Regions from separate parts of the Methylophilus luteus genome, predicted to be linked through region 3. Evidence: riboswitches for the same ligand, from Rfam matches in the RefSeq annotation. Region 3 holds a riboswitch; each other region holds the start of a gene.
What was found. A riboswitch is a leader RNA that binds a small molecule or an ion and turns the genes downstream of it on or off. The one in region 3 is predicted to bind cobalamin.

Region 1: linked by a shared signal. The riboswitch ahead of ACFQ1Z_RS09305 (TonB-dependent receptor domain-containing protein) and the one ahead of nrdA (class 1a ribonucleoside-diphosphate reductase subunit alpha) in region 3 are both predicted to bind cobalamin.
Region 2: linked by a shared signal. The riboswitch ahead of ACFQ1Z_RS10160 (TonB-dependent receptor) and the one ahead of nrdA (class 1a ribonucleoside-diphosphate reductase subunit alpha) in region 3 are both predicted to bind cobalamin.

The regions. Positions count from the first base shown of each region.
Region 1 is NZ_JBHTKB010000001.1:1,956,335-1,963,233, forward strand. It holds gene ACFQ1Z_RS09280 (GGDEF domain-containing protein) at 1-167, opposite strand, end outside; gene ACFQ1Z_RS09285 (EVE domain-containing protein) at 216-680, opposite strand; gene ACFQ1Z_RS09290 (DUF2237 family protein) at 808-1,167, shown strand; gene ACFQ1Z_RS09295 (cell division protein ZapA) at 1,476-1,778, opposite strand; gene ACFQ1Z_RS09300 (hypothetical protein) at 1,782-2,018, opposite strand; cobalamin riboswitch at 2,109-2,320, shown strand; gene ACFQ1Z_RS09305 (TonB-dependent receptor domain-containing protein) at 2,527-4,389, shown strand; gene ACFQ1Z_RS09310 (hypothetical protein) at 4,482-5,051, shown strand; gene cobO (cob(I)yrinic acid a,c-diamide adenosyltransferase) at 5,067-5,672, shown strand; gene ACFQ1Z_RS09320 (cobyrinate a,c-diamide synthase) at 5,702-6,899, shown strand, end outside.
Region 2 is NZ_JBHTKB010000002.1:127,846-134,744, reverse strand. It holds gene ACFQ1Z_RS10165 (molybdopterin-containing oxidoreductase family protein) at 1-1,978, opposite strand, end outside; gene ACFQ1Z_RS10160 (TonB-dependent receptor) at 2,286-4,379, opposite strand; cobalamin riboswitch at 4,577-4,805, opposite strand; gene ACFQ1Z_RS10155 (hypothetical protein) at 4,984-5,388, opposite strand; gene ACFQ1Z_RS10150 (ParA family protein) at 5,811-6,833, shown strand; gene ACFQ1Z_RS10145 (SIR2 family protein) at 6,820-6,899, shown strand, end outside.
Region 3 is NZ_JBHTKB010000001.1:193,128-200,026, reverse strand. It holds gene yfaE (class I ribonucleotide reductase maintenance protein YfaE) at 1-301, opposite strand, end outside; gene nrdB (class Ia ribonucleoside-diphosphate reductase subunit beta) at 407-1,540, opposite strand; gene nrdA (class 1a ribonucleoside-diphosphate reductase subunit alpha) at 1,737-4,016, opposite strand; cobalamin riboswitch at 4,140-4,362, opposite strand; gene ACFQ1Z_RS00825 (OmpP1/FadL family transporter) at 4,770-6,041, shown strand; gene ACFQ1Z_RS00820 (PepSY-associated TM helix domain-containing protein) at 6,057-6,899, opposite strand, start outside.

The DNA of each region.
Region 1 (6,899 bases), 1.8 Mb from region 3:
GCGGCATTTGAAACCGCAAACGGCTGCTCGTAAAGATTGCGCGTGGTCTGGTGCATCTCGCGCATGCTGGAAAAGTAGATCCACAGGAATAATAGCGCGCCGATAAAAGCGATCAGAAATCCCGCTACCAGGATATACAACACCGCTTTTTTGCGCTGTCTCTTCATGCTTTAACCCATCGCCATAGCAACATGTGGCATGCCTGTGGCACGACTTTACGCACCCAGCAACCTGGTGATAAACGCCCACTCTTTGGGGTCGACCGGCGTGATAGACAATCGGTTGCCTTTTTGCAAGGTGCGCATATTGGCCAGCTCGGGGATCTCGCGCATTTCTTTCAGGCTGAGCACGCGCGTTTTACGCACCAGTTTGACATCCACATTCACCCAGCGCGGATTCTCAGGGGTGGATTTAGCATCAAAATATTTATGCCCAGGCACAAACTGAAACTTGTCCGGATAAGCCGGCGTGCTCACCTCACAGATGCCGACTATGCCTGGCACCTCGCAGTTGGAATGGTAAAACAACACACCATCGCCCACCTTCATCTGGTCGCGCATAAAGTTGCGCGCCTGATAATTGCGCACGCCATACCAATCTATGCTTTGATTAGGCAAGCCCGCCAGATCATCAATCGAAACATCCGACGGTTCGGACTTCATCAGCCAATAACGTGCCATCTGTTAAAACCTTCTTCCCTCATGCAAATGTCCAGTATCATAAATGCCTGTACCACCAGCACCGTTAAACCGGAAACCCAAAATCATAAACCCCAGTATCATAAACCAAAGTCACCCCACATTACATATGGCTAAAAACGTCCTCGGCACCCTGCTCATCCCTTGCAGCACTTATCCTGTCACCGGTTTTATGCGTGATGGCTGTTGCGGCTTTCATCCTGAAGACAGCGGCAGGCATACCATATGTGCAGAAATGACAGATGAGTTTCTGGCGTTTTCTACCGCGCAGGGCAATGACCTGTCTACCCCTATCCCGGACTATGGTTTCCCCGGACTGCATGCCGGCGACCGCTGGTGCGTATGTGCACGGCGCTGGCTGGAAGCCAGTGAAGCCGGCTATGCACCACCTGTGGTACTGGAATCTTGCGATGAGAGCTGTCTGGAAGTCGTCAGCCTGGCTGACCTGATGTACCACGCCCTGAGATAGGCTGGCAGAAAGAAAATGTGCTTTTGAGAAGGTGTATTAAGGGGTTACCTGAGCCATAATCCTGAACCAAAAAGTTCAGGTGGTAACAGCCTAAGGTACATTAGGTTCACACGCCAAGGGAGTCTTAAAAGATATCCCAACTTAGTGCGATCGCACAGCACCTGATGAGCCGAAACCTATAACAAAGACTAGTTCAAGGAATTTAGACCCAGGCAACGCCTTAATACACCTTCTTAAAAGCACACCGTATAAAAAATGATACGCCAATTACTGCTATTGACGGTGAATATTTTATGAAGTTAAGAGGATTACAACAATTTATGTTGACTGGATAACACTTCATCCATTTGCTGTTGCATGGTGGTGATGCGTTTTTTCACATCGCCCACATCCACGCCATCACTGCGGGTATTCAATAATTCATGCGTGATATTCAGTGCCGCCATGATGGCAATGCGTTCTACACTGACCATTTTGCCCGCATCGCGGATCTCGCGCATTTTACCATCCAGGTAGCCTACCGCCTGCACGATCACATCGCGCTCTTCGTCAGTACAAGTCACACTGAAGGCACGGCCCATGATTTCAATATCGATCGGTTGTTTAGCCATTGCTTATTGTCCTTCCTGTGGCAGTGCAGACAATAATTTTTCTAACTGCACGCTGGCTTGAGTCATATTCAGCTTGAGCGATTGCGACTCCTGGTGCAGTTTCGTCACCTCCTGACGCAACTGGCCATTGTCCTCACGCAAGTGATGACACAGCGCAATTAACTTCGCCACACGCTCTTCCAAACTTTTCAGATCAGCATCCATCGAACCATTATCAATGAAAAAAATGATTGTGGTCAATAGCTAAGCGTAGTTTTTCAAAGTAAATTAAAGATTTCAACTTGAATCCGCGCTCAATGTTTGCTCGCAAAAGCAGGCACTTTCAACTAAAATGAGCGCCAGTTGTCAGGTGCTTCGCGCTGTGTTCTTGCAGACGGAGTGAAACTGGGAAACAGGTGCGTGAATTCACATTCGCAATGCCTGTGCTGCCCCCGCAACGGTAAGCAAGTGCGGGTCTATCAATAAGCCACTGAGTACACACTCGGGAAGGCGATAGATCAAAACTTGCAAGCCCGGAGACCGGCCTCACAACTAACCATTTGCAATACCGCGGGGTGACGGTGTCTGATAGTGTATTTCTAATCTTGCTAGCCATAGCAACGCTAAATCCATTGTCCCTTACCCCTGGTATCGCCCAATAACCCATATGCGGGGTCGCATATGCACCAGGGATAAGATAATGAAAAAGAAACTTCCATTCAGTGTAGTCACTACAGTATTCAAATCTTCACACGCAGCAGAAGATTCTATGAAAAAAATTACGTTACTGGGGCTGATGGCAGCTTTGCCTATCAACACCTTAGCCGCAGAAACGCTGGCGACACCAAACCTGGACGAAGTCGTGGTCACCGCCAGCAGGACCTCGCAATCCACCAAAACCGTCACCGGTGATATCACCGTCATCGATAGCGAAGAAATCAACCGGCTACAAGGTGGCTCTCTGGCCGACCTACTCAGGCTGCAACCTGGCGTACAAAGTTACAGCAATGGTGGCATGGGCACTAGCAGCAATATCACCTTACGTGGCACCAACGATAATCAGCTGATTGTACTGGTCGACGGCGTGCGTATTAACTCCGGCACTACTGGCACTACAGCTTTTGAGAATATTCCCCTTGCATTGATTGACCGCATTGAAATCTTGCGCAGCCCAGCATCTAGCCTGTATGGCTCCGATGCGATTGGTGGCGTGATCCAGATCTTCACGAAACGTGGCAGCGGTAATAAAACACATATTTACGGTACAGTTGGTGCTGGCAGCTATGATACTTACACAGGCAATGCCGGGATCGATACCACTTACAAAGCATTGAAATTAGGCGCACAAATCAGCAGCTATGACACCCGTGGCATCAGCGCAAAAAAACACCCGCCATTAAATGTGGACAAAGACCGTGACGGCTACCAAAATTTCAGTGGATCAGCTTATGCCAATCTGGAGTTTGCTCCAGGACATACTCTGGGACTGAACTACCTGGAGAGCGATGGCCGTAGCGAATATGACAATGGTTATGTTGGCAACCATCAAAACCGCTACCAGCAAGGTTATGGGGTCACGCTGAAGAACGCACTGACCGAACGCTGGAAGAGTACCTTGCAATATAACAATGGTCGCGATCAGTCATATACCGTCAGCGCAGCAACTGGCGCAACAGCCAATAGTAATATTGAAACCGAGCAGCACCAGATTTCCTGGCAACATGATTACCAACTCTCGAATGGCACCATCATGTTTGCTTATGACCGGCTTGAACAGGATGTACTGACAAAGACTATCGGCAGGCAAACACTGGACAGAGGCAGAAGCAATGATGCTTTCGTCCTGGGTTATACCGGCAACTTTGACAACCATAGTGCCCAGTTATCTTTGAGAGAAGACCATAACAGCCAGTTTGGCAATTACACCACTGGTGGCCTAGGCTATGGTTATGCACTCACGCCAGCCTGGCGGGTAACGGCACAATACGGATCATCCTTCCGTGCACCTACATTCAATCAATTGTATGCGGTGAACTTCGGCAATCCGAACTTGGCTGCCGAGAAAGCAGACAATCTGGAAGCCAGCCTTCGTTACCAGGGTGAAGCTTTACAGGCCAAAGTCACCCTGTTTGATAACCATATCCGCAACTTCATTCAAACCTTAACCTCAGGTTGCCCGGTGGGCTTTCCAAACTGTGCAGTGAATGCAGGAAAAATTGAAATTCAAGGGGTGACTTTTGAAAGTAGCCTGGTTTTAAATGAAAGCTGGTTATTGTCCGGCAACCTGACGGTGCAATCCCCTAGAGTCGATGGCACAGACAATTTACTGGTTAGACGCGCCCAACGTTATGGCAATCTGGTATTGCAATACAAAACTGGTGATTGGAATTGGACTACAGAATTGACTGCGTCCTCACAACGCTACAACGATGCCGCTAACCGCCTTGCATTAGGTGGCTACGCCCTGCTCAACTCAACACTTGGATATCAGTTGAATCAAAACTGGCGACTGCAAGCCCGCGCCAATAATATTCTGGACAAAGATTATGTGCTGGCAGCAGTCAACTCCACGGTTGATTACAACACCATGGGTGCGAATGTGTTTTTCAGCCTGAACTATGACATGCACTAGGCACTGAATAAGCGGTGGATTTTGACCAAGCCAGATGGAATTGGGCTAAAATTCACCCCTGGCTAATTTAATAAAATTTGGGAGTCGTTGGCATGCCACGTAAAATTTCAACTCAATCTCTGGCAATCGCATTTGTCATTGCACTGATGGTCATCGTCACGCGCGGTCATCATTTCGCTTCTATCGATTTCCTGCCTAGCGCTTCATACGCGGCTTTCTTTATTGCCGGTTACTACCTGCGTTCCACCATTATGTTTGTCGCCCTGCTGGCTTTGTGTGCCGGGCTCGATCTGGCAGCGGTGACCTGGGGTGGCGTCAGCAATTTCTGCGTGACACCGGCTTACGGCTTTTTACTGCCAGCCTATGGCACCATGTGGCTGGCTGGCCGCTGGACGGCAGACAATACCAGCTGGGAGTTCAGCAGCCTGTTCAAGCTGGCTGGGGTGGTGGTCGTTGCTTCGGCCATTGCCGAGCTGTTCTCCAGCGGTGGTTTCTATTTCTTTGGCGGCCGTTATGCCAACCCTACCCTGGTTGAGTTTGGCGCGCGTGTGGTGAAATACTATCCAAAACAACTGGAAGCGATCGCGTTCTGGGTAGTAGTCGCACTGATCGCACACGTGGCATTTGGCCTGGCCAAACGCTCTGTTCACGAAAAAGCATAATTCTTAGGCACCATGATGGAAACCAATGACCGCGACAGCCGCCACAAGGCGCGCATGATAAGAAAAAAGGCGGTCATTGATGAAAAGATAGAACAGGCCAAAATAGAAAAAGGCCTGCTACTCATACTCACCGGCAACGGCAAAGGCAAAAGTTCTTCTGCTTTTGGCATGGTGGCCCGCTCACTTGGTCACGGCATGCGGGTAGGCGTCGCCCAGTTTATCAAGGGCAGGTCTGATACCGGCGAAGAAGCCTTTTTCCGCCAGCATCCGGCAGTCAGCTGGCATGTACTCGGCGAAGGCTTTACCTGGAACACCCAGGACAGACAGCGTGATACCGAAACCGCCATGCGCGGCTGGCAGATCGTCGCCGGCATGCTGCAAGACCCGGCTATCCAGCTCGTCGTGCTCGACGAACTCACCTACACTTTCAAATATGGCTACCTCGATGAGCAAATGGTGCTGGATGCCATTGTCAACCGCCCGCCCATGCAGCATGTGGTCATCACCGGCCGTGGCGCTTCCGAAGCGTTGCGTAACGCTGCCGACACCGTGAGTGAGCTGATGGACGTCAAGCATGCCTGGCGTGCCGGTATCAAGGCACAGGCTGGAATAGATCTGTGACGCAAGCGGCTGTAGCAAGCTGTCATGCCATGCTGATGGCAGCACCGGCATCCGGCCAGGGCAAAACCATGACCACCGCCGCTCTGGCGCGCGCTTACCGCAAGCGTGGTTTGCGCGTGCAGGCATTCAAATGTGGGCCGGATTTTATCGACGGCATGATACTGGAAGTCGCCAGCGGCAAGCCGGTCTACAACCTTGATTTAGGCATGTGTGGCGAAGACGATGCGCGTCGTTTACTTTACAAGGCCGCGCAGGAAAATGATGTGCTGCTGCTGGAAGGCGTGATGGGGCTCTATGACGGCAACCCTTCCTGCGCCGATATCGCCGAGCGGTTCGGCATTCCGGTCGCGCTGGTAGTCAACGCCAAAGCCATGGCGCAAACGTTTGCAGCGCTGGCGTATGGCTTATACGCTTTCCGCCCTAGCCTGCAACGCGCAGGCGTGATTGCCAACCAGGTAGGTAGTGAAGGCCATGCGCGCATGATCAAAGAAGCATTGCCGGCCGATATTCCGTGGCTAGGTGCTATGCCACATAACGCTCAATTAAGCCTGCCTGAACGCCATCTGGGTTTACATCTGGCACAGGAGATCAACGATATCGATCAGCGCATAGAAGCCGCTGCGCAATTATTAGGGCAAGAAATCCCGCTACCGCCCACGGTAAGTTTTGATCCCCCAAAAAACGATTCTTCCGAGCGACTCCTGCAAGGCAAAACAATTGCCGTCGCTAAAGATGCTGCCTTCTGTTTTATCTACCAGGCTAACCTGGACCTGCTGCAAACCTTGGGTGCAAGCATTACCTTCTTCTCGCCATTAACAGATGCACAATTACCTGTGGCCGATGCCTACTGGCTGCCCGGCGGTTACCCGGAATTGCATCTGGAAAAAATCGGAAACAATACCGGCATGTGCGACAGCATGCAGGCGGCAGCGGCAGCTGGCATACCCATGCTGGCAGAGTGTGGTGGCATGCTGGCATCAGGTGAAAGTCTGGATGGCCGGCCGGTCTTTGGCTTATTAAAAGGTCACGGCAACATTGAGAGCAAACGGCAAGGCCTGGGCACGCAACAGGCGACTTTGCCTACTGAAAATGGCACTGGCACCATAGGCGCACATACTTTTCATTATGGGCGTTTTGAGACTGATCTGCCGGTGATCGCCCATGGCAAAGGCCGATATGGCACGGGCGAAGCGATCTACCGCCAGCACAACATCACCGCCAGTTTTC
Region 2 (6,899 bases), on a different contig from region 3:
CTGTGGTCACGCGCGCCTGGCCTTCAAAGGCCCCTCTGTCATTGAATACCCTGACGACCACGCCATCCTGAACGTCTCGTGCCAATGCATCCACCGGGTTGATCATCAGGTATTGTTCTCCTTGCACGCGGATCTTGGATTCCATATTGGCGTATGAAGAGTTAATGAAACCGTGGCTTTTTGGTGAAATGATATTCAAAGGGAATCTGGCCGCCAGAGCCGCATTGGTATCAGCGGATTCTCGGCTTGCGACATATGCCGGTAATGGATCCAGGTCTTCTCCGGGCTGGAAGCCCTCGTACATCTGCCTGAAAGGCCCTGCGACGAAGTTTTTCGCACCTTCGACCATGAACATGCATTTGCCAGTAGGGGTAGGGAAATTACCTTGTCTATGTGGTGCCCGGTCGTCTTTGCTGCCTACATTCAACCTGGCAAAGCCATGCTCACGCATATAGTTGAGATCTATGCCTTTGCAGGCGGGCGAACTCCAATCTACATAATTCTGCAGGCACTCGCCGTCACTCCATTTGAAATTGTCTTCTTCGAACCCCAAGCGTTGCGCTAGGCGGCGGAATATTTCATTGTTTGGTAATGCTTCTCCCGGAGGTTCTATACATTTGGTGTTATAGGTGAGATATAAATGACCCCAGGATAAAATCATGTCTTCCTGTTCGGCACCCATGGCTGCTGGCAAGACTATATCCGCATAAGAAGCAGTATCTGAAATGAAATGATCGGCGACGATGGTAAACAGGTCCTCGCGTTTTAAACCCTCTATCACCTTGTCTGTTTCGGGTGATTGCGTGACAGGGTTGGTGTTCCACACCATGATGGATTTAATCGGGACTTCTAAAGGCGTTTCGCCCAGCAGGGCTCTGCCTAATTGCAAGATGTTAACGACCGGCGTGCCTTCAGGAATCAGATCTGGCCGGCATATCACATCAAACTTGTAAGGATGCTCCCAGACCGGGAACTGCAGCGCACCTCCGCCAACGTGGCGCCAGGCACCTATGAGTGCAGGCAAACAGGTCACTGCACGTATGGCCTGGCTGCCACCATAATTGCGTTCTAAAGCCACGCCTATGCGTATGGCGGCGGGAGGGGTAGTAGCATATTCACGCGCAAACAGGCGGATCTCTTCTGCGGGTATCCCGGTGATTTCTGCAGCCCATTCTGGAGTACAGGTTTTGGCCCTTGCCGCCAGCTCGGCATAGCCGACCGTATATCTTGCTACGTAATCATGATCGACCAGATCTTCTTCAATGATCACGTTCATCATCGCCATTGCCAACGCGCCATCGGTACCCGGCTTGGGTGCGATATGCCAGTCCGCCTCTTTCGCCGTTTTGGATGCAAAAGAATCCACAACCACTATTTTCGCGCCTCTTTTTTGCGCCTCTTTAATGATATGCCAGTGATGAAGATTGGTTGAGACAGAGTTGCATGCCCAGATGACAATGAAATTTGCATGGATGAAACTCTCGGGATCTACCCCGGCAGTAGGCCCCACCGTGAGCAACCAGGCAGTACAGGAGCCTTCACCACAAAACGTCCTTTCACAGACGGTAGCACCCAGACGGTTGAAAAAAGCATCACCACCGTTGAGCCCATGCACCAGCCCCTGATTGCCTAAATAACTGACTGGCAGTATCGCGCGAGGACCCTCATCTTTAATCAGCGCCTGCCATCGATCAACAATGGTATCCAGTGCTTCATCCCAGGTGATTCGCTCAAACTGATTGCTGCCTTTTGGCCCTACTCTCTTCATGGGGTGCAACAGACGATTGGGGTGATAATGCCGTTTTTCGTAATCCTTTAATTTTACGCACAATCCACCACGGGTCATCGGATGATGGGGATTACCGGAAACCGACATCAGCTCCCCGTTTTTGACATGGAACTGCATGGAACAGGTGTCGGGACAATCATGAGGACAACCACCATGAAAGGTTTCAATTACATCTGCAACATCATTCATCTTCCACTCCTTGATAACGCAATCAATTGATAACGGCCAAAACAAGCAGACTAAAAACAATACGCCTAGCAATCTTTCCGACATACTGATTTCCATAGGAATCAGTATGTCGGGTGAATTTATGAATAGTACACCGCAAAACAAAAAAGACCCAAGGCGTTAACCTTGAGTCTTTTTATAAATGGTGGCCGCTCTGCGTGACACACTGAAACCTCACCACCCTGATCAGGGTGCTACGATCTCAGAAAACCGCTTTGGTCGCTATAGATGCACATCGCATAAAGTAAATAACCGCATCGAATGACTTTTAGTACTTGAATTCGGCAGTCAACTCCAGTTGTCTGGGTGCACCGATAATTTGCTGCGTATTGCCGTAAGCCAATGCCGCGTAGAACTTATCCGTCAGGTTGCGTAAATTTGCCCGCACAGTGATCTGCCTGTTGATGTTCCAGGCCGCGCTCGCATCGTAAACGGTGTAACTGTCCATGGTGATTGCGTTGGCATTATCGGCATAACGCTTACCAACGTATCTGGCACCTACACCGGCTTCCCACTGAGGCTGCTGATAATATATCCAGGCATTGGCCACCCGTTCCGGGACATTAGACGGCGTGTTTCCTGCACGTGAGATACCGGCATTACCTTCTTTTAACTCGTCAAAACGAGCATCCAGTATGGCTAGGTTGAAGTCTGTGCGCCAATTCTCAACAGGGAACAGCGTGGTTGCAAACTCGATACCTCTTGAAGATTGCTTACCGCCCTGGATAGAGGTGGATGGGGTGACCGGGTCACGCGTGATAATGTCATCTTTGGCAATGTGATATAAGGCAAGGGTCATTTGACCTTTAGCGTCGGGCAGCAGGTGCTTGATGCCTATTTCTTCCTGACGCGACTTAGTCAGGTCGAACTGGGCGTTTGCCAGATTCAAACCTAACAAGTTAGTCACCGGGTCTGTGCCGCGGCTCATTTGCCCATACAAGGCAGTCTCTGGCGTCAAATCAAAGACAGCCCCTGCGCGCCAGGTTAACGGTGAGAAATCCTGATCAACATTGGCAGCGCCTCTGTAGTCTTTTCGATAGGTATCGATCAGGTCCTTACGCAATCCAACGATCAGCTTTAAGTGATCCGTCGCATTGAATGCATCCTCAACAAAGAAGGCTTGCTGCTTGAGATCAGCATCGTAGTTTTTCAATACCGCCGTCGTGCTTCTAAACTGGCCGGGGGAGAAATTATAAACAGGGACACTGTCTGTAGCGGTGTTGCCCGCATTGCTGCTATGCAGAAAATCGGTATGCGATATTTCCCAACCCGCGGCGATACGGTTCTGATGGCCGAACACCGCATCCACCGAGGCTAGCTCCATACGGTTGCCATACTGGGTCTGCTCATGCTCAATCGCTAAAAAACTGCTGCGGGTGACGCGGTTAGTCGTCGTATTCAACGCATAGTTTTCCGCGTTACGCCATTCCCTATCTGACTTGAACCAGTAGGTCTCATTCTTGAATTTTAATGAGGGAGTGATATCCCATTCCAGCTTGGCGCGTGCCCGTGTATCAATGAAATCCATTTCGTCATTGTCTACATTGAAATTGGCTTTGCGTAATGAGCGTGAAATCTTTCCATTCACTAGCGGCGAGCCATAGATGGCTGTCGGTGACTCTTCTGCATGGTCAAGTGTAAAACCAAGCCGTATATTTTCTGCAGGCGTGTATAGAAACGACGACATGATTTTTTTACTTTTATAATCGCCACGATCTATGTATCCATTACCACCTAGTGCAGAGGCGTCAATACGGAAAGCACCCACATCACCGATGGCACCTGACCCACCGACACCGGCACGATAAGCGCCGCGTGTTCCCAACCCGAATAAAGCTTCTAGCGACGTTTCCTTGCTGGCTTTTTTTCTCACACTATTGATCACGCCTCCTGCAGAACCATCACCAAATATGACCGAAGCAGGGCCGCGTAATACCTCAATTCTTTCGTAACCCCAGCTATCTGATGGATAGGTCAGCGTGCCCGCCCCTGTCACCAGGCGCACACCGTCTTCGGCTTGTGCGACGGAGTTGTTTCCTGTGAATCCACGGGATGAAAAGGATTGGCCATTGCCAGGGGTGCTGATATCAGTGATGCCGGTGGTACGGGTCACAGCTTCTTTGATGCTGATATCCCCACGTTGGCGTATGGTTTCGCTATCCACTGCTTCTACGCTTGCGGGTGTCTCTTTTGCGGTCAAACCCAATCGGCTTGCCGTGCTATTGGTTTTATTGAGATTGATTGCCGCCCTGGGTTCTGCAGGCGCTTTGACGACCACTTCGTCCAGCACATCATCAGTTGCGTATGCACTGCAGGAAAGCGCTGCCAGGATGGCCACGCTCAATACCTCTTGTTTAAACATGATTGTAATACTCCCTGAATACCATTCAAATTAACGCGACCTATCCGTCACGTACGTTGGTAATAGCAGGGTTCAAAAAGGGCAGCCTGATGCATGCCGGGGTACGACACAACTTAGCTGGTGTATGCGGTGTTATAGATATGTAAACGGTGAATTGACATTCACTTCTACTCAGGAGCACCCCGCCCTAATTCGAACTCTACGACTACACCAGGGCAGGTCTCCTGACTCTCGGGTCACTGTCTGTTCGCGGCCTTCCCAAGTGATGAACTCAGTGGCTAGATGTGCGAACAGGCTATCCGATTACAGTTGCGGGGGCAGTTCCGGAATGGTCTCGCAGTCATCTTGAGACGGCACCGGATTCCCTATTAATCTGCTTGGCTTTTTAAAGCATTGCCAAGCTGAACCATGGTGAGGCGAGTGTAAGTTTGTAGTACTCCACTGTCAATGCATATACACAAACTTACACCACGATGATGAAGCGGCTGCATGGATGATGCTTTACCTCACCCCAAAACAAAAAAGACCTAAGGCGTTAACCTTGGGTCTCTCAATAAATGGTGGCCCCTCTGTGAATCGGACAGCGCAAATTAAATTCAAATAATTATGTGCTTTTTGCTTGTTTAACTGACTTAAACCAAGCATTTGAAATCGGTAGAAACATATAAATAATTGCGACTGTTTGTAACGAAATCTGCAAACTACTAGCAAGCAGCACTACAACATTTCGATGGGCTTCTACAGGTAATAAAAGTAAAGCCGGATAAATGCCAATGACAAAGAAAACGGTAAAAATAATGCGCGCCCAGTTTCTACCAGTCCATATTTTATAGGCAAGAAACAACACAATTAAGACAGTGCAAACCAGTCCTATGATCGTAAACCGGATAGGAGCAATAGACGAAATATAGTCATAATCTATGCCAAGTTTGATGAAACTTAATGCAAGTGCAAAGATGATTAGAATGACTGCACGTTTAATGTAAGTCGGTTGATTCGTTGGATTCATTATTTTTCCTTTTTATAGTTATCAGAAATAAGTCAGCTGTTGATTGAAGGCAAAAGCATCATAGTCTAACTTAGTAAATCACCCCCCCAGTCGTTAAGCTTGGGTTTCTCACCCTGCTTTGTCCGCCAAAAGGCGAATCTGAGCATTAACTTAATCCACTTATACTTAATTCAGCGCCAATTCCCAGGCAAGCCAACATAACGGCCAATGATTGCCACTGGGATCATGGTCGATCAGCCAGCCTTGATTGTTTGGCTATGGCTCTAGCCGTGTGACTTAGTAGCGTTTTTAAGCTGCGCGAGGATGAATTGGGATAGTCAAACCAACCCTCAAACAGAAATCCACAACTTTGACTCGATTGTCAGTATCATTGAAATTATTCATCTAAATGAAAAGCCAAGTTGGTATTAAAGGAAAATTCTATGAAAGCAATATGCGTGTTCAACAACAAGGGTGGAGTGGGGAAAACTACTCTTATGTGTAATGTTGCAGCTTTCTTTGCCACACAAGGAAGAAAAATTCTAGTAGTGGATGCTGATCCGCAATGCAATGCGACAGCTTATATGTTGTCAGAAAATAAGCTCGATGAACTTTATGCAACCACAAAAGACTCAGGCACAATTAATGATCTTGTAGCTTCGCTAAAAAAATCAAAAGGCTATGCTTCCATTCCTATAGTTAGAAGTACGCAATTTGGTGTGGATATTGTTCCAGGTGATCCAAAATTCTCATTGGCTGAGGATTTTCTTTCTAAAGATTGGATTGAGTCGACAAGTGGTCAAGAACGCGGGCTTAAAACTACATTTTTTTTCAGAGCGCTCTTGGAATGGGCAAAACTACAAGCTTATGACTATGTTTTCTTTGACGTCGGCCCGTCCTTAGGTGCAATAAATCGAACAATTCTTTTATCCTGCGACTATTTTATTCTTCCCATGTCATCAGATATTTTTAGTTTGCGTGGTCTTCAGAATATTGAACTAGCAATCAGCACATGGAAACGTGGTCTTGAAAGAGGACTTGAATCGTTTATAGAGGAAAATGGATTTAACTATCATTTTGATGATGGCGCGGAACCAGCCAAACCTAATATTAAGTTTTTGGGGTATGTTAGCCAGCAGTACACAGCCAAAACTGTCAATGGCAAAAAACAACCGGTAAATGCCTACGAAAAAATAATCAAGAAAATCACTCCCGCCATTAATAAACATTTAGTTACCCCATTCAATTTGGGAAAAAAATTAGAGTACAAATTAGGGGAAATTCCATATCTCCAAAGCTTAGTACCAATGTCCCAGACAGCCTCTAAGCCAATCTTCTCTTTGAAATCGGCTGATGGCGTTGTAGGTGCACATTTTGAAAAAGTTAAGCAATTTGAAAACATAGTCAGCCAAATTTCTAACAATATCGAGTTGAATATCAGAGAGATTGAAAATGATCTGGGGTGAAAAAATTATTGATGACATTGCCAGAAGAAAAGCTGTAATTTTCTTTGGAGCAGGGGTATCAATGAA
Region 3 (6,899 bases):
GCTGTGCTGCGAACATATCGTCCTGGGTTTGCGGTGCCAGTAGTTCTGGCCGCAATTCACAATCAATGCGGATATCTGATTTGGGTACGCAGCAGCAAGGCAGGATCTCGTCGGCACCGATAAAGGCTAGCGGCTGTTCAAGGTATTCTACTTCGCCCGCCAGCAGGCGCACGCGGCAGCCACCGCAATAACCGCTGCGGCATTGGTATTCTACTTCGTGCCCGGTACGTTCCAGGCCTTCGAGCAGGGTTTCCTGCGGGATCAGGTTAAAGCGGATGTGCTGGCTTTGTACTACGCTCACGTGGGGTGTTGCTCACTTAAAAACTGAAGTTTATATAAGTGAGCGGGCGGGATAAAGTGCAAGCTGCCATTTTTGCCCGCCGCCACTGAGTCAGTGTTTGCACACTTATAGTTCAAAGTCGTTAAGATCATCTGCCGACATTTCAGAATCGATCTGGCCGATCAGGTATGAGCTGAGTTCTACCTCTTGCGGGGCGACCTGCACGGTGTCGGATGATAGCCAGGTGTTGATCCATGGGATAGGGTTACTTTTGGCGTTGGGGAAGGCAGGTGCCAGGCCCACCGAAGCCATGCGGCTGTTGGTGATGTATTCGACATACTGGCAGAGGATGTCTTTGTTGAGGCCTATCATGGAGCCATCTTTAAACAGGTATTCTGCCCATTGTTTTTCCTGCTCGGCGGCAGTTTTGAACATCTCGAAGCATTCTTGCTGCAACTCGGCGGCAATCTGGGCGAACTCGGGGTCGTCCTGGCCTGAACGCATGATATTGAGCATGTGCTGGGTGCCGGTGAGGTGCAGGGCTTCGTCACGCGCGATCAGGCGGATGATCTTGGCGTTGCCTTCCATCACCTTGCGCTCGGCAAAGGCGAATGAGCAGGCAAAGCTGACATAAAAGCGAATCGCTTCGAGGATATTGACATTCATCAGGCAGCGGTAGAGCAGCTTTTTCAGCTCGCGTTTGTTGACCACTTTGCTCTCGCCATTGATGATGTGGTCGCCCTCGCCCAGCTGCGAATACAGCATGGTCTGGTGTATCAGCTCATCATAATAATGGGCGATATCCGACGCGCGGGCGGTGATGTTGTCATTGCGCACGATGTCATCAAAAATGATGGAAGGGTCATTGACGATGTTGCGGATGATATGGGTGTATGAGCGCGAGTGTATGGTCTCGGAAAACGCCCAGGTTTCTATCCAGGTTTCTATCTCTGGCAATGACACCAGTGGCAGCAAGGCCACGTTGGGGCTACGGCCCTGGATGGAGTCCAGCAGGGTCTGGTATTTGAGGTTGCTGATGAAAATATGCTTTTCATGCTCGGGCAGGTTCTGGTAATCAGAACGGTCCTGCGATACATCCACCTCTTCAGGACGCCAGAAGAATGACAGTTGTTTTTCGATCAGCTTTTCGAATACCGGGTATTTTTGCTGGTCGTAGCGCGCCACGTTGACGGGCTGGCCGAAAAACATCGGTTCTTTTAACTGTTCGTTGTCTATCTTGGTAAAGATGCTATAGGCCATGGCCGTGTTCCCTGAGTGATAAATGGCTGCGCGGGAGAATTGCGGCGTTGCGCGGTACTCAAAATCCTCATGTACTTATGTGTACACTGCGGTTTTTGCGCTCCGTGCGCCTTGCACTTCATCCCGCTCGCTCATTTATGCTTAATCTTGTTTCAATCAACCTTTGACCCACCGTATATATGGTGGGTTTTACTGCTTAAATCTTGCAAGCGCCGCTGGCACAACCATCATCCTCCGCCTCAGTACCACCTTCAGTCGCACCATCGCGGGTGTTGTGGTAGTACAGCGTTTTAATGCCCAGCTTGTACACCTGCAGCAAGTCTTTCAACAGTTGCTTCATAGGCACACGGCCACCTTCAAAACGGGTCGGGTCATAGTTGGTGTTGGCAGAGATCGATTGATCGACAAACTTCTGCATGATGCCCACCAGCTTGAGGTAACCCTCATTGTTAGGCATTTTCCACAGCAACTGGTACTGGTCACGCAGGCGGTCTATCTCTGGCACTACCTGGCGCAGGATGCCGTCTTTAGACTGCTTGACCGAGACCAGGCCACGTGGCGGCTCGATACCGTTGGTGGCATTGGCGATCTGGCTGGAAGTCTCTGATGGCATCAAGGCAGTCAGGGTGGAGTTGCGCAGGCCGTCTTTCTGGATCTCGGTACGCAGGCTTTCCCAATCCAGCAGCAATGGTTCGCTGCACACGGCGTCCAGGTCTTTCTTGTAGGTATCTATAGGCAATATGCCTTTGGCGTAGGTGGTTTCCTGGAAGGCACCACACGGGCCGAACTCGCGTGACAGCTGTACCGATGCCTTGAGCAGGTAGAACTGGATCGCCTCAAACGTGCGGTGTGTCAGGCCCAGCGCTTCGTCGCTGGTGTAGTTGGTGCCGTTTTTCGCCAGGTAATAGGCATAGTTGATCACGCCCACGCCCAGTGAACGGCGTTTGTCGGTGGCGTTGAGCGCGGCTTTCACCGGGTAATCCTGGTATTCGAGCAAGGCATCGAGTGCACGCACCACCAGGTCAGCCAGGCCTTCCAGCTCGTCCAGTGACTCCAGCGCACCCAGGTTGAATGCAGACAAGGTACAAAGCGCGATCTCGCCCTCGGTATCGTTGATGTCATTCAGGGCATTGGTCGGCAGTGCGATCTCCATACACAAGTTGGATTGGCGCACCGGTGCCACTGCCGGGTCAAACGGGCTGTGCGTGTTGCAATGGTCTACGTTCTGGATGTAGATACGGCCGGTACCGGCACGTTCCTGCATCATCAGCGAGAACAGCTCAACCGCTGGCAGCGTGCGTTTGCGTATGCTGTCATCGGCTTCGTACTGGGTATACAGGCGCTCGAACTCATCCTGGTCGGCAAAGAAGGCGTCGTATAGCCCAGGCACATCATGCGGCGAGAACAAGGTGATGTTCTGGCTCTTGATCAGGCGCTGGTACATCAGGCGGTTGATCTGCACACCGTAATCGAGGTGGCGCACGCGGTTTTCTTCTACACCGCGGTTGTTTTTCAGCACTAGCAGCGATTCGACTTCAAGGTGCCACAGCGGGTAGAACAATGTCGCTGCACCACCACGCACACCGCCCTGCGAGCAGGACTTCACGGCAGACTGGAACAATTTGTAGAACGGCAGGCAACCGGTATGCTGCGCTTCGCCGCCACGGATCTCACTGCCCAGCGCGCGGATACGGCCGGCGTTCACACCTATGCCTGCACGTTGTGACACATATTTGACGATGGCGCTGGTGGTGGCGTTGATACTATCCAGGCTATCACCACACTCTATCAGCACGCAGGAGCTGAACTGGCGCGTAGGGGTGCGCACACCAGACATGATAGGCGTAGGCAGCGAGATCTTGAAGGTAGATACCGCGTCATAAAAACGCCTGATCAGGTCCAGGCGCACCTGGCCTTTGTAGTTGGCAAACAAACACATGGCCACCAGGATGTACAGGAACTGCGGGCTCTCGTAGATCTTTTTGGTGACGCGGTTCTGCACCAGGTATTTACCTTCGAGCTGCTTGACCGCCGCATAGGAGAAGTTCATATCGCGCCAGTGGTCTATATAGCCATTCAGCACATCAAACTCTTCACGGTTGTAATCGCGCAGCAGGTGCTGGTCGTATTTGCCCAGTGCTGTCAGATTGGTGACATGGTCAAACAGATGCGGCGGCTCAAACTGGCCGTAGGCGATCTTGCGCAGGTGAAAGATAGACAGGCGTGCTGACAAGTACTGATAATCCGGCGTTTCTTCCGAGATCAGGTCAGCAGCTGACTTGATGATGGTCTCATGGATATCATCCGTGCGTATGCCATCGTAAAACTGAATATGGGAGCGCAACTCCACCTGCGACACCGACACATTGTTCAGGCCCTGTGCTGCCCAGTCAATCACGCGGTGGATCTTGTCGAGATTGATAGGTTCCTTGCGGCCATCACGTTTGGTGGCTTGCATGGATTCGTATTGTGACATTGATGGCTCCCAATTCTGGCAGCGGGGGTTCAAGCTAAGACGCAAACGCAAACATGGCAGACCGCAAACCGGTCTCATGCACTATGCATTGCAAAGCCGAGGACACCCCGCCTCAAACGTTAACAAGTAAAAAAACTGACGGTCGGTCTCCTGGCTCTCAGGTCATGATTATTTGCACTCGCCTTCCCGAATTTCTTCAGTGGCTGCTAGTGTTGGCAAACAACTCGCTGATCACAGTTGCGGGGGCAGCTCTGGCTTGGTGAGCGCTAGGCGGTTTCACGCACCAGATTCCCTTTTAAATGCCGAAGAAGTGTTTCTTCTGCAAACCGTATGGATGCGACTATAAAACAATATCTATGGCTTTTCAATCAGACAAAACACAAGATATAGTTATAAAGTCATCTCAAAATCGTCAACTAGTTGTTTCTATTAGGAATATATTTTTAAGATTTTTTTTAATAAAAAGTTGCGAAAATGCATTGCATTTTTAATTGAATTGCGCATAGCTTTGTTACAAAGCTGTAACATCTTGATCAGCCTGGATAAAAACAAAAACGGCCTGAAAAAGCAAACACAAGTATGCGGGCGCCTTAACCAATACTAATCACCGCCAGCACAGACAAAATCTGCGCAACTTAGCTGTGGGCATTTTCATTGCCGCATAAATACCATGTAATTACTGCTCTATTATTGCGACTGAGCGGTGCCAGATTATGCGAAACTGCTTTTAATGCAATAAAACCGAAACTCGTTATGACTTCCTGCTCCTACTCCGCAATCCGCCTAGCAACTGCCCTGACTTTGGCTTTCACCAGTACTGCACATGCCACCAACGGCATCAACCTGATCGGCTTTGGTGCCGAATCCAGCCTGATGGCCGGTGCCGACGTGGCGGTAGCGCGCGACACCAGCGCGCTCAACACCAACCCGGCCGGGCTGACCCAGATCAAGGCACCGCTGCTGGATATGTTCGGCTCGGTGCTACGCACCACCGACCTGGTGCATAAAGACCCCCGCAACGAAGAACATGCATCCAACCGCTACACCTTTCTCGGCGGTGGCGGCTATGCGCGGCCACTGGAAGATACCTCCTGCACGGCAGGCATAGGTTTCTTCGCCCAAGGCGGCGCGGGTGGTGTGTTCGATAAGATACGCACGCCGTTTGGCAATCGCGATGATTTATCCTCGCTGTTCGGCATCGCCAAGGTCATCCCCGGCATAGGCTGCCAGGTGAATGAAAAACTCTCTTTAGGTGCCAGCCTGAATATCGTTTATGCCAGCATAGAACAGGATTTCTTTGCCAACACCTCGTTTGGTGGTCTGGCCGGGTTTTCCGGTTATAAGCTCGAAGATGCTTCAGCACTGCGTACCGGTTTTAAATTAGGCATGCAATATCGCGTCACCCCCACGCTAACCCTGGCGGCCACTTATACAGAAAAAACCGAGTTGCCTATGACCGGTGGCACACTGGTTGCCGACTACACCAGTGCCGGATTGGGCCAGGTGAAATACTCAGACGCCTCAGTCAAAGGCTTTGCTCTGCCACGCGAAGTGGCTGTAGGCCTGGCATTCAAGCCAGCAGATGCCTGGTTGCTGTCATTCAAGCTCAACTGGATGAACTGGGACGATGCCATCAACGACGTAAGACTGCGTGCCACCAAACCCAACAACCCGGCCGCCCCTGCCGTTTACCCTTTCCCGACGGCTGCTGCCGACTGGAAAAACCAGTGGGTAGTCGCCACCGGCGTAGCTTATAACTGGGATGACCGCACCACCATTTATGCCGGCCACAACTATGGCAAAAACCCGATTCCGCGTGAGAATACGAATCCCTTGCTGGCTGGTATCCTCGAGCATCACCTGACCCTGGGCGCCGCGCGCAAGATAGACCAGAACTGGCTGGCCACCGGTGGCGTGGAATGGATGCTGCCGGTAAAAGTAAAATACGACAGCGCCTTATTCGGCGCATCCGAACTTCGTAACGAGGCGATTGTTTTGCACTTTATGTTGAGCCGCCGCTGGTAAAGCTAAACGCAGTCTTTACAACTGTGCGTGTTTAAGCTGCCGCACCCGCTGGCGTGCTTGACGCTTTTTCAACCAGATCAGCACACCGGTCACACTTAAACCAAACACGCCAACCCCCATGGCGCTGACGAATATCTGCATGGGCAAACCCCACACCTTGGCCGTATGCAAGGCCAGCAACCATTGCGTGATGCTATCGCCCGCCGCCGCCCCGGTTGGCAAATAAACGGCCAGGCGTTCACCACTGTTGGCATTGAACATCACCGCAGTATTGGCTGATTTTTCAGACACATCGCGGCTGGAGTTGACGATATAGGTGTAAGTGCCTTTGCCGGCATCGTAATAAAGCTTGGCTTCATGGTGAATGGCAAACTGCATGGCCAGGCTGAGCTGTTGCATCAGGCTGCGGCCTGTGGCCAGCGCGGCATGTGCATCCAGCCTTGGGTGTAACAATGGCTGGGCTAACCTGGGGATCTCTTCGCCAAAACCCTGTTTGCTGAATAGCGTGCCCATCACCGGGTAATAGACATCACGCAGGTTGAACGCCACGCTGGACCAGGCAAACACCAGCAGCATGGCCCACAGCCACAAACCGCCGGCGCGGTGCAGGTCAAAATTCACTTTCGCCGCCCCGCCCTGCCAGCGCACTTGCCACGCACGCCACCAGCGCCGCAGCCAGGTATTAGGCTGGGCCTGAGCGGTCAGTGCTGGTTTGATCAGGCCGGCTTTGCGCTGACGTGCCGGCCAGGTCAGATAAGCGCCGATAAAACAATCCACTGTCCACAGCAGCGCCAGTACGCCCAGGATCAAACGGCCGGTTTTATCCAATGCCAGTGAGTAATGCAAGCGGTACAAGAA